3 regions of the Geobacter sp. genome follow, and region 1 is predicted to be linked to each of the others. Evidence: riboswitches for the same ligand, from Rfam matches in the RefSeq annotation. Region 1 holds a riboswitch; each other region holds the start of a gene.
What was found. A riboswitch is a leader RNA that binds a small molecule or an ion and turns the genes downstream of it on or off. The one in region 1 is predicted to bind molybdenum cofactor.

Region 1 (3,270 bases):
AGTTGTGAATATGATAGGGAGGTTTGAAGCAAAACGATGACATACCGCAGCACATGCCGCAGGCATCATCAATGTTGTGCATCATCTCCATCCAATCCACAATTTCAGAGGCTATGTCAGGGGTCGGATAATACGGGATCGCTTTTTCTCCTCGTGGTTCCCAGTCCAGCAGATATTGCTTGAACTTTTCATCGGGAAGCTGGGGCCAATCCCTGACAAACTCCTCCCGCTGCTCCATCGTGGGAAATGCCGACTGGGGCCATTGACCTTCCATCTGCGTAATACTTATCTTCTCGTTCGTGGAATACATGAGGAAATAGAGTGGGTCCAGCGTACCCAGCTTGATGGGGAGCTGCTCATGTTTCTTGATGGTGTTGTGATCGAATTCTTCCGCGCCATTGCCGATCTTACGGGCCGCAAAATAGACGCCGTCAGCCAGCACATCGCCGATACCTTCCCGCCGCACAACCCTGTCGAGCAACCAGAAGAATCGACCCGCCTTATCGGACGGACATCCCGCGAAGTCTTTGTCGGTAAGAATGCCGGCTTCATAGAGTTCGACAGCGAAGGCCAGGATTTGCGGGGTTGAGAAGGAATCGACCCCGTACTCCGTAGCCCGTTGCAGGATTTCCCAGGAAAAATCCAGGTCATCGACATACGCCGCCATGGCATAGGTAAGTTTCCCGAAGCATTTCGCCATGTACCGTGGAGTATCCTTGTGGGAAATCAATCCGCCGCAATGCTGCGGACAGTTAAAGCAGCTTATCAGCCGCTTTACCGCACCATGTTGCGACTTTGTCCAGGAGGCATCGATTTCATCGGTCCAGAAATCCCTTCTCCGGGTGCGGGCATTGCCCCACGCGAAATTTTCGGTGTGCCACTTCTCATCGGTATGCTTCATCTCCTGGGGAGAGCCGATCCCGGACATAATGGTCATAACATCCTTGATGGGGTTGGTGTTCCGGAAGTTTATATAGTTGGTCACATCGTTCAGATGCTTCATAAACTCTTCCGGTCGAGCAAGGAAAACATCGCCTGTGCCACGAATAGCTACCGCCTTTATCTTTTTGTCCCCCATTACGGCGCCGCCCCCGAGTCTGCTGGCGCTCGATCTTGACTGTTCGATGGAAGCCGTGAAAACCCGGTTCTCACCGGCCAGCCCGATGGCAGCTATCTGGGCTTTCGGCTGATTCAGTTCTTTTCGAATGAGTTCCTGGGTTTCAACAGCGCCTTTTCCCTGCAAATGCGTGGCATCACGTATCTCCACCTTGCCATTGTTAACCCACAGATAGACCCAGTCAGGGGACTTGTTCTTGAAGATTATCTTGTCATAACCGGCATACTTCATTTCCGCCGCGAAAAATCCCCCCATCATGGGATAGGCCAACGTGCCCGACTGGGGAGAAACAAAGGAGATGACGGTACGATTGGCACTGAACACCGGCGTACCGTTTAATAACCCGGTACTGAATATGAGCAGATTCTCGGGATCAAAGGCCTTGACCTCTGGGGGAACCCTGTCCCAGTGTTCCTTGACGCTGGTCCCCAGCCCCCCAAGATGAAGCTCCATCAACTTGGGATCGGTTGCTACCCGTTCAATGTTTCCCGTCGCCAAGTCCACTTCTAAATAATATCCTGCCTCTGCGTATCTCATGTTTACCCCTCTCTCCCCTCTCTCATTTAGTCTGCTATCCTGAGGCACGTCTGCAGTGAATGCTGGCAAAAGCCTCCGCACACCTCCTTGACGCTGCGGCCCCGGTTCCCAAGAAGCTCCATCTGCTTGGGGTCGGTTGCTACCCGTTCAATGTTTCCCGTCGCCACGTTAATTTCCAAATAACATCCAGCCTCTTCGCGTCTCATGGTTATCCCCTCCCTATACGTGTTTAGTTAATCTGATACCCCCCCTGCATTAATCTGGCGAATACGTTCGTCTGGTCCTCCCTTCGCCCCTCGGCTAATCAATCACCGGAAAACAAAAAGGGCTCTCTCTGGATAGAAAGGCCCCTTGACGTCCCGGACATGACTCCGGGCCGTTGGGTCCCCTTTGCATAAGGAAGGCAGCGCCGTTTCCAGCGGTACCCATAGGCCGGACCGCCATGAGGGATTTCCCTGTTAGGCGCCGCGGCTCGGAGACTGTTGTCTATTTGTAGTAAATAAGTACTACATTACCATTTTTTGTCAAGAAAAAAATCCCTGGAGGATGAAGGATCTGGTCGCGTAGTACAACGATAGTCCTGCCGTTACAGCAGATGCCGCACGGCTCGCCCCAATCCTTCCAAGGTCAGGGGGAACATGGGGAAGAGCCCTCCCACCGCTGGAACGGTCTCGTAGTGGGTCCAGGTATTCTCCGGCAGGGGGTTCATCCAGGCCCGCTGGGGAAAGGCCTCGGCGGTCTGCCGGAGCCATTCGATCCCCTTGGTCGTGTTCCCATGAAAATGCTCCAGCGAGCCGGAGTGGTAAAACAGTTCATAGGGCGCCATGGCGGCATCGCCAACCACGATGAGACGGTAGTTCTTGCCGTACTCGCGGAGGACATCGGCCGTGGGAACGAACTCGTCGGTTTCCAGGTCGGCATAGAGCTTTTCGTACACGCAGTTGTGAAAATAGAAGGCGCGGAAATCCTTGAAGTGGTTGAGCTTGTTGGCCGCGGAAAAGAGACGTTCGGAGAGGGCGCGGAAAGGCTCCATGGAGCCACCCGAATCCATCACCAGCAGAAGCCGGACATTGTTCTCCCGCTCCCGGGCAAAGACCAGGTCGATCTCCCCGGCGTTCCTGCAGGTCTTGTCGATGGTGCCCCCCAGATCCAGAGCCTCTTCGGCTCCGGAATCCTTCAGATCCCGCAGGCGCTTCAGGGCCACGCTGATCTGGCGCACATCGAGCGTCAGGTCGCTGCGCAGGTTGCGGTACCGGCGGGCAAATGCCTGCAATGCGGCACTACCGCTGCCTCGCTCCGAAGCGAAGGAGATGCCGGACGGATGGCTGCCATTGAAACCGAACGGACTCGTTCCCCCTGTGCCGATCCACTTCCGGCCTCCGTGATGGGCTTCATCCTGTTCCTTGAGCCTTTTCTCCAGCTCACGCAGCAGCTCATCCAGACTGAGCGACTTCATCTTTTCTATCTCTTCGGCGGAGAGCCGAAGCGGCGCCAGCTGACCCTGGAGCCACTCCAGAATCTTATCCTTGGTCGCCAGGTCCTCGGGCAATGGTGCATCCTTGAAACAATAGGCAAAGGCCTGGTCAAAGGCATCATAGTGGGCGACGTCCTTCACG
Region 2 (3,270 bases), on a different contig from region 1:
GATCAACGCCCGTTTCGGCATCAGCCTGACCGGCGATGACGTAACGAACCTGGGCAAGCATATTCTGAAGGTCGAGCGGCAGTTCAACATCGAGGCAGGGTTCACCAAGGAGCATGACCGCCTCCCCGAGTTTTTCAAGACCGAACCGGTGGCGCCCCACAACGCCGTCTGGGATTTCAGCGACGCGGAGATTGACGAATTCTGGAACTTCTAGCCGATGCTTCGCAAAGCGGAATACATATGAAATACGGGCGCGGGCACCATCAGTGTCCGCGCCCGCCGAGCACATCAGGCCGCCTGGCCGTCGGGGGAAATGCAATGGAGATCACCGTAAAACTGTTCGCCATGTTCCGGGTAGGGCGCTTTGCCGCGGTAACGAAAAGGTACGACCCGGGGGCCACCCCCGCAAACATCGCCAGTGAGTTGAAAATCCCGGAAAAGGAAGTCGGGATTGTGCTGGTCAACAGCCGGCACGCCACGCTGGATCACCGGCTGTTGGACGGTGACACCCTGTCCCTGTTCCCGCTCGTGGGCGGAGGATAGCGTTATGGAATTGCGCATGTTCCTGCAGAGGCACGCCCTGGGAGACGTCATTCCCTGGGCGGTTCAGACTGACGCGGCAGAGCGGTACGACCTCACCATCGGGGAGGCGGAGGAAACCATCCTCCAACTGGGGCTGATGCCCGCCCGCTACCAGCGCAATCGCCAGACCATCACCGTCGGCATGCAGCTGCGTCTCTTCCGGAGCAGAGTCGTGGTCATCGGGAGCGGCGGTCTCGGGGGGTATATCATAGAGGAACTGGCCCGGCTGGGTGTTGGACATCTGGTGGTCGTTGACCCCGACATCTTCGAGGAGCACAACCTGAACCGCCAGATACTCTCCTCCCCCGCCCACCTGGGGGCACCGAAGGTGGCGGTGGCGGCAGCACGGGTCAGAGAGATCAATCCGGCCGTGACCATCACGCCAATCCAGGACGCATTTTCAGCGACCAACGGCCGGAAGATGCTTGAAGGGGCCGATGCCGTGGTGGACGGGCTGGACAGCATAACCACCCGGCTGGAACTGGTGGAACTATGCCGGGAGATGGCAATCCCTGTGGTGCATGGCGCCATTGGCGGCTGGTACGGACAGGTGGCCACCCAACTCCCCGGCGAAGACATCTCGCCCTACATCTTCGGCCGATGGGCAGAGCCGAAAGGGGTTGAAACGCGGCTCGGCAACCCTTCCTTCACCCCTGCCGTAGTGGCCAGCCTCCAGGTGGCCGAGACCTGCAAGGTCCTCCTCGGCGAGGGAGAATCCCTGCGTCAGCGGATGCTCTTCGTGAACCTCCTCGACATGGAGTTCGAGGAAGTGCGGATCGAGCCCCCCCTGGCGGCGGTCGGAGAGTAGCGGAGACCCGCTCCGCCATAAGGAAAAAGTTGACAGGTCGGCCTGTTGCATGCGAGATTACTGAAAATTCGACACCCTCTCCGAGCCGCAGCGCCTACCAGGTCCAGACCTCACGGCGCCCGGCCAACGGGTTCCGCTGGAAACGGCGGCGCCTCCCTTTTGAAAAGGAGATCCCCGGTTGCCATGCGTCCCAGGGCCTCTTTCCATTCAGGAAGGGGGCCTTTTTCGTTGTATCCGCCGACAGGACGAGGAGCCATTTCATGGTCGTCATCACCGATACCCCCATCGACCCGTCAACGACATACGGGCTCATCTCGAACAAGACCGCCGGTTCGGTTGTCCTGCACTACGCCGTGGTGAAGAAGGACGGCGGATCAGGCGCACCGACGGACTCCATCGAATACCGGTTCGAGGAAGGTGCCGAGGAAGAGCTTGACGCCATCGTCGCCGAGCTCCTTCTGAAGTGGAAGCTGGAGGATGTACTCCTGGTCCGAAGGGAGGGGTGCCTGCACGTCGGCGATATCATCTCGCTGGTGGCCGCCAGCTCCCCCAACAGCGAGGACGCCTTTGCCGCCTGCCGCCACGGCATTGCCCGCTTGAAGAAAATGACCACCGTCTGCAAACGGGAACGCCTCGCGGAATAGGAACTGGCACTAACAATTTGAAATCGGTCATCATGGGGCATGCCCCGTTGCAATTCAATCTGAAGGAGGCAATCATGGACGGAAGGACCATTGCAGCAGCACTTCTTTTCACCGGCGCGATGGCGGCTCAGGGAGTGGAAGCCAAGACCCTTGAGGATGTTTTGAAGGAAAAGGGGGTGATCACCGAGGAGGACTACAAGGAGGTGACGAAGAGCAAGCCGGTGAACTTCAAGGTCGGCAACGGTATCAGCCTGACCTCGCCGGATGAGAAATTTCAACTTAACATCGGTGGTCAGATCCAGACCCGGTATAGTTATCTGGACAAGGATAACGACAACGATAGCAGCTCAGGCAGCGCACAGAACACCAGCAGGTTCGAGATAAAAAGGGCCAAGCTTCTGCTGGGGGGCTATGCCTTTACCAAGGACGTGACCTACAAGCTGGACATGAACTTCATCAATATCAGCAGCGGCACGACAAAAAATGGGGGGCTGCTCGAGTCGGTCTGGCTCAATTATCGCCTTATGGACGAGGTGCAGTTCCGGTTCGGGCAGAACAAGGTCCAGTTCGGCCGGCAGTGGATCACGTCCACCGCCAACAACCAGTTCGTGGACAGTTCCCCGGTAACGACGGCGTTTGCGCCCGGATACGACACGGGAATCGAAATACACGGCAAGGTCGCCAAAGGTCTCTTCGCCTATAGCCTCGGAGGATATGGCGGTGTGGGCCAGAATACTTTCCGGTCGACCAGCGACAACGCCTTCAACGTACGTCTTGCGCTCAACCCTCTTGGAGAGATGGCGTATTCCGAGGCCGATCTGGAGAACAGCGAAAAACCGCTTCTTTCCATCGGCGCCAACTATTATTTCAATACCCTCAGCGGCACCACAGGTAGCGGCACGAGTGGCCTGGAATCCAACAACGTAAACTTCGCCAAAACCATAAGCAGCTCCGACCCGCTTTCCGCGCCGGGCTGGTTCGGAATGGGCAACTCCTCAGGGGTCATAACGACAGCAGCACAACGAATCAATAATGTGAAAGAATCTGTTGACTTCCATACCGCGGGCTTCGATGCAGCCTTCAAGTGGCATGGCCTGTCGCTCCAGGGTGAATACATGTTCGGTCAGGCCGACGGGTCGAAGAGCAATAACACCGTTCGCGCCCATGGCTATTATGCCCAGGCCGGTTACTTCGTGATCCCGAAACACCTGGAACTTGCGGCCCGCTACTCCTATA
Region 3 (3,270 bases), on a different contig from region 1:
CGGTGTAGAAGAAGCGCGGCAGCCGATCGTGCTGCTTGCTGAAGCCGGCCCGGGTGTTGAAGTCCCGCTCGGCTGAGAGGACTTTTTTGCCGAGGGCTACCACGTCATCGCCGGTCATGGTGATGCCGTGGAACGAGCCGAGCATGTCGAGGAGCGCCTGGAAGGTCTCCGGCTGGTCCATGATGGCAAAGGCGATGAAGAGGCACATGCCGGTGGAGTCGATGGCGGCGGTGGCGATCTGCAGATTGCGCGACAGCTCGATCTGCCCCTCGGTCTTTAACGGATCCACGTCGCCGCCCACCTTGAGGATGTTGGTGGCAATGGCGTAGCCCGCGGTGTGATCGGCACCCTGGGTGCTCGTGGCATAGGTGACGCCGATCCCCTGGATGGGGCGGGGGTCGTAGGCGGGGAGCGCCTGGTCCTTGACCACCGGCACCCGCTCCACGCCGAACACCTTGCCGGTTACGGCGGCGCCGCTGCCGAGGATGCGCCCCAGCGGTGTCCCCTTGCCGACCTCCTCCATGAGCCGGATGGCCCCCTCGCGGTCACCGAACTGAATGACTCCCGCATCCATGGCCACCCCGATGGTGACCCCCATCTCGATGGTGTCGACGCCGATATTGTCGTCCATGAAGTCGAGGCGGGCGATGGTGTCCAGGTCGTCGATGCCGCAGTGCCCGCCATGGGACCAGACCGTCTCGTATTCAGGCTGCTTGGTGAGGTAGTGGCCGTCCTTGTCGTTATAGATGCCGGAACACTGAATTACGCAGCCCCGGTGGCAGCCGTGGGTGGCGGTACCGCCCCGCTTCACTTCCAGTTCCGCCTGGGCCTCGCCGCTGATGTTGGCGGCGCCGGCGTATTGCCCTGTTTTGAAGTTGTAAGTGGGGTAGCCCCCCGCCTCGTTGAGGACGTTGGTCAGCACGTTGGTGCCGTAGGCCGGGAGCCCCTCGCCGGTGACCGGGTGCTTGCGCAGCCCCTCCACGAACTTCCGGTTGGCGTCCCGGTACTTCTCGGGATCCTTCGGCGGGCGCATCTTCATCCCCGCGTCGTCAAGGATGATCGCCTTGACCCGCTTGGCGCCCATGACCGCCCCAACGCCGCCGCGGCCGCAGTGGCGGGTCGGACGGAGCTCAGGGTCGGTGCAGGCGATGGAAGCCGCCAGGAGCTTTCTCTCACCGGCGGTGCCGATGGACATGTAGGCGACCTTGTCCCCATACTCCTTCCGCAGTTTCTCGATGACAGGGTAGTTGTCCAGCTCCTTCAGGCTGTTGTCGACGATGACCTGGATGCCGTCCTTGTTGATGAGGATCTTGTAGAGGTCGTCACCCTCGGGCTTCCCTTCGAGGATGACCGCGGCGTAGCCGAGCCGCGCCAGCACCTGGGCGGCCTGGCCCCCGGCGTTGGACTCCTTGATGGTGCCGGTGAGGGGGCTCTTGCACCCCACCGACAGCCGGCCGGTCATGGAGCCGGTGGTGCCGCTCAGCATGCCGGGAGCGATCACCAGCTTGTTCTCTGCCCCCAGCGGATGGCAGAGGGGGTGCACTTCCTTGGCAACGACCAGCGATGTCATCGCCCGCCCGCCGAGCCCGGCATACTCGCCGAGCCCTTCCACTGTTACCGTGGGGCCACCCGCTGCTCCCATGTTGATCCGAGCAATCTTGTCCATGCGTTTACTCCTTTCCCTTTTCCTGGATTGTGTGGTCTTCAGCCACGATAATTCTCCTTTCCAAAGGGAGGCTTTGCCGTTTCCGGCAAAACCCAGTGGCCTGACACCATGGGACAACCATCATCCCCGCAGGAAGGCAGGCTCGGAGAAAGTGTACTATGTATCTTTTCTAGCCGGCCGCTTCCATCTGCCGGAGAATCACCACCCGGTAGGAAGCGAAACACCGTCTGCTCAGGCATCCCCAGAAGACCCCGGCCCCGTAGGCGACCTGCTCCAACAGGTAGATGCCGGTGAAGCGAATGAATGACAGCCGCGGCTTCTTGATCCCGTGATCCACCTTTGCCGCGCACCCCAGAACACCGATGGCCACCAGGCCGAAGAGCGGGAAGAACAGGGAGAGGGCCAGGAGGGGGATGGCGTAGTAGCGAATCAGGTGGTAGCTGAGATAGTAGACGAGGCTCCCCAGGGCTCGCAGCCGGCCGGACACCAGGGCAGGAAGCCCGACGGGCAGCTTCCGGCGGGCGAACCGCACCCGCACGACCGTTGCGTCCACCGCCAGGACCCCCGCGGCCATGAGGAGTGTCCACCCCCCGGTGAACGGAGCCATGACGCAGAGGGCAAGGAGCAGGGCCAGGAGCGGCGGAACGACCATCCGCTTGCGGCGGTGGGGATGGAGGATCTGGAGCATCCCCTCGGAGGTGCCGTAATCGAAGCGGCGGGACATGAACGAGCGAAGCGTGCTCCGGTGCTCGTGCAGGACCCTTCCCGCCGGCAGGTAGGCGATGGTCCACCCCTCGTCCCGCAGACGCCAGGTCAGGTCCACGTCTTCGCCCACGTGCATGGTGTCGTCGAAGCCGTCCACGCTGCGGAACGTGAGGCGGCGAACCAGGAGGTTGCAGCTCGGCAGGTAGAAGGTGTCGTCTCCGCCGCTTCCCGTGCGCTCCCGGGAGCCGAGGGAGAGGCTGGACATGACCGCCTCGTAGCGGTCCACGGTCGATTCGGTGCACATGCCGTCCACCAGTCCCCCCACGGCCGCCGTCCGATGATCGTCGAAGGCCGGAATCAGCTCCGCGAGCCACTCCCTGGAGGCGGTGCAGTCGGAATCGATGAAGGCGAGGATATCACCCCGGGCGGCCGCCGCCCCCACATTGCGGGCCGCCGCCGGTCCCCGGCCCGTACCCCCCGACGAGACCACCCGGGCTCCGGCCTGCCGCGCCACCTCTGCAGAGTCGTCGCTGCTCCCGTCGTCCACCACAATTATCTGGAGCTTCTCCCGGGGATAGGTGAGGGTGGCGAGTGAAGCAAGGCAGCGTTTGAGCTCCTCCGCCCGGTCCTTGACGGGGATGACTACACTGACGGTGGGAAGCGCCGACGGTTGTTCCGGTGCATTCCGGAGCCGCTCCATGAAGCCCTTTGCCGCCAGGTGCTCGAGGACGTCGGCCTCGGCGGCGGTCGCGGCGGACAGGGGACCCTCCATCCCGCGCCTGACGAGTTCCGTCAGGGAACGGTTCAGGCGAAGGACGCAGAGGGGAGTCTTTGTTACGAGAAAGTTTTCACCCCCCCGTTCCATCAGTTCCACATGCCGCGACAGGCGATAGATCATG

Region 2: linked by a shared signal. The riboswitch ahead of RCH91_RS04195 (molybdenum cofactor biosynthesis protein MoaE) and the one ahead of RCH91_RS15350 (aldehyde ferredoxin oxidoreductase N-terminal domain-containing protein) in region 1 are both predicted to bind molybdenum cofactor.
Region 3: linked by a shared signal. The riboswitch ahead of RCH91_RS20190 (aldehyde ferredoxin oxidoreductase C-terminal domain-containing protein) and the one ahead of RCH91_RS15350 (aldehyde ferredoxin oxidoreductase N-terminal domain-containing protein) in region 1 are both predicted to bind molybdenum cofactor.

The regions. Positions count from the first base shown of each region.
Region 1 covers NZ_JAUQXO010000065.1:39,602-42,871, reverse strand. Annotated here, with positions in the region: gene RCH91_RS15350 (aldehyde ferredoxin oxidoreductase N-terminal domain-containing protein) at 1-1,654, opposite strand, end outside; molybdenum cofactor riboswitch at 2,023-2,144, opposite strand; gene RCH91_RS15345 (VWA domain-containing protein) at 2,241-3,270, opposite strand, start outside.
Region 2 covers NZ_JAUQXO010000019.1:10,593-13,862, forward strand. Annotated here, with positions in the region: gene RCH91_RS04180 (aldehyde ferredoxin oxidoreductase family protein) at 1-214, shown strand, start outside; gene RCH91_RS04185 (MoaD/ThiS family protein) at 319-543, shown strand; gene RCH91_RS04190 (HesA/MoeB/ThiF family protein) at 548-1,390, shown strand; molybdenum cofactor riboswitch at 1,457-1,575, shown strand; gene RCH91_RS04195 (molybdenum cofactor biosynthesis protein MoaE) at 1,651-2,034, shown strand; gene RCH91_RS04200 (porin) at 2,109-3,270, shown strand, end outside.
Region 3 covers NZ_JAUQXO010000087.1:11,249-14,518, reverse strand. Annotated here, with positions in the region: gene RCH91_RS20190 (aldehyde ferredoxin oxidoreductase C-terminal domain-containing protein) at 1-1,666, opposite strand, end outside; molybdenum cofactor riboswitch at 1,704-1,826, opposite strand; gene mftF (mycofactocin biosynthesis glycosyltransferase MftF) at 1,836-3,269, opposite strand; gene RCH91_RS20180 (electron transfer flavoprotein subunit beta) at 3,266-3,270, opposite strand, start outside.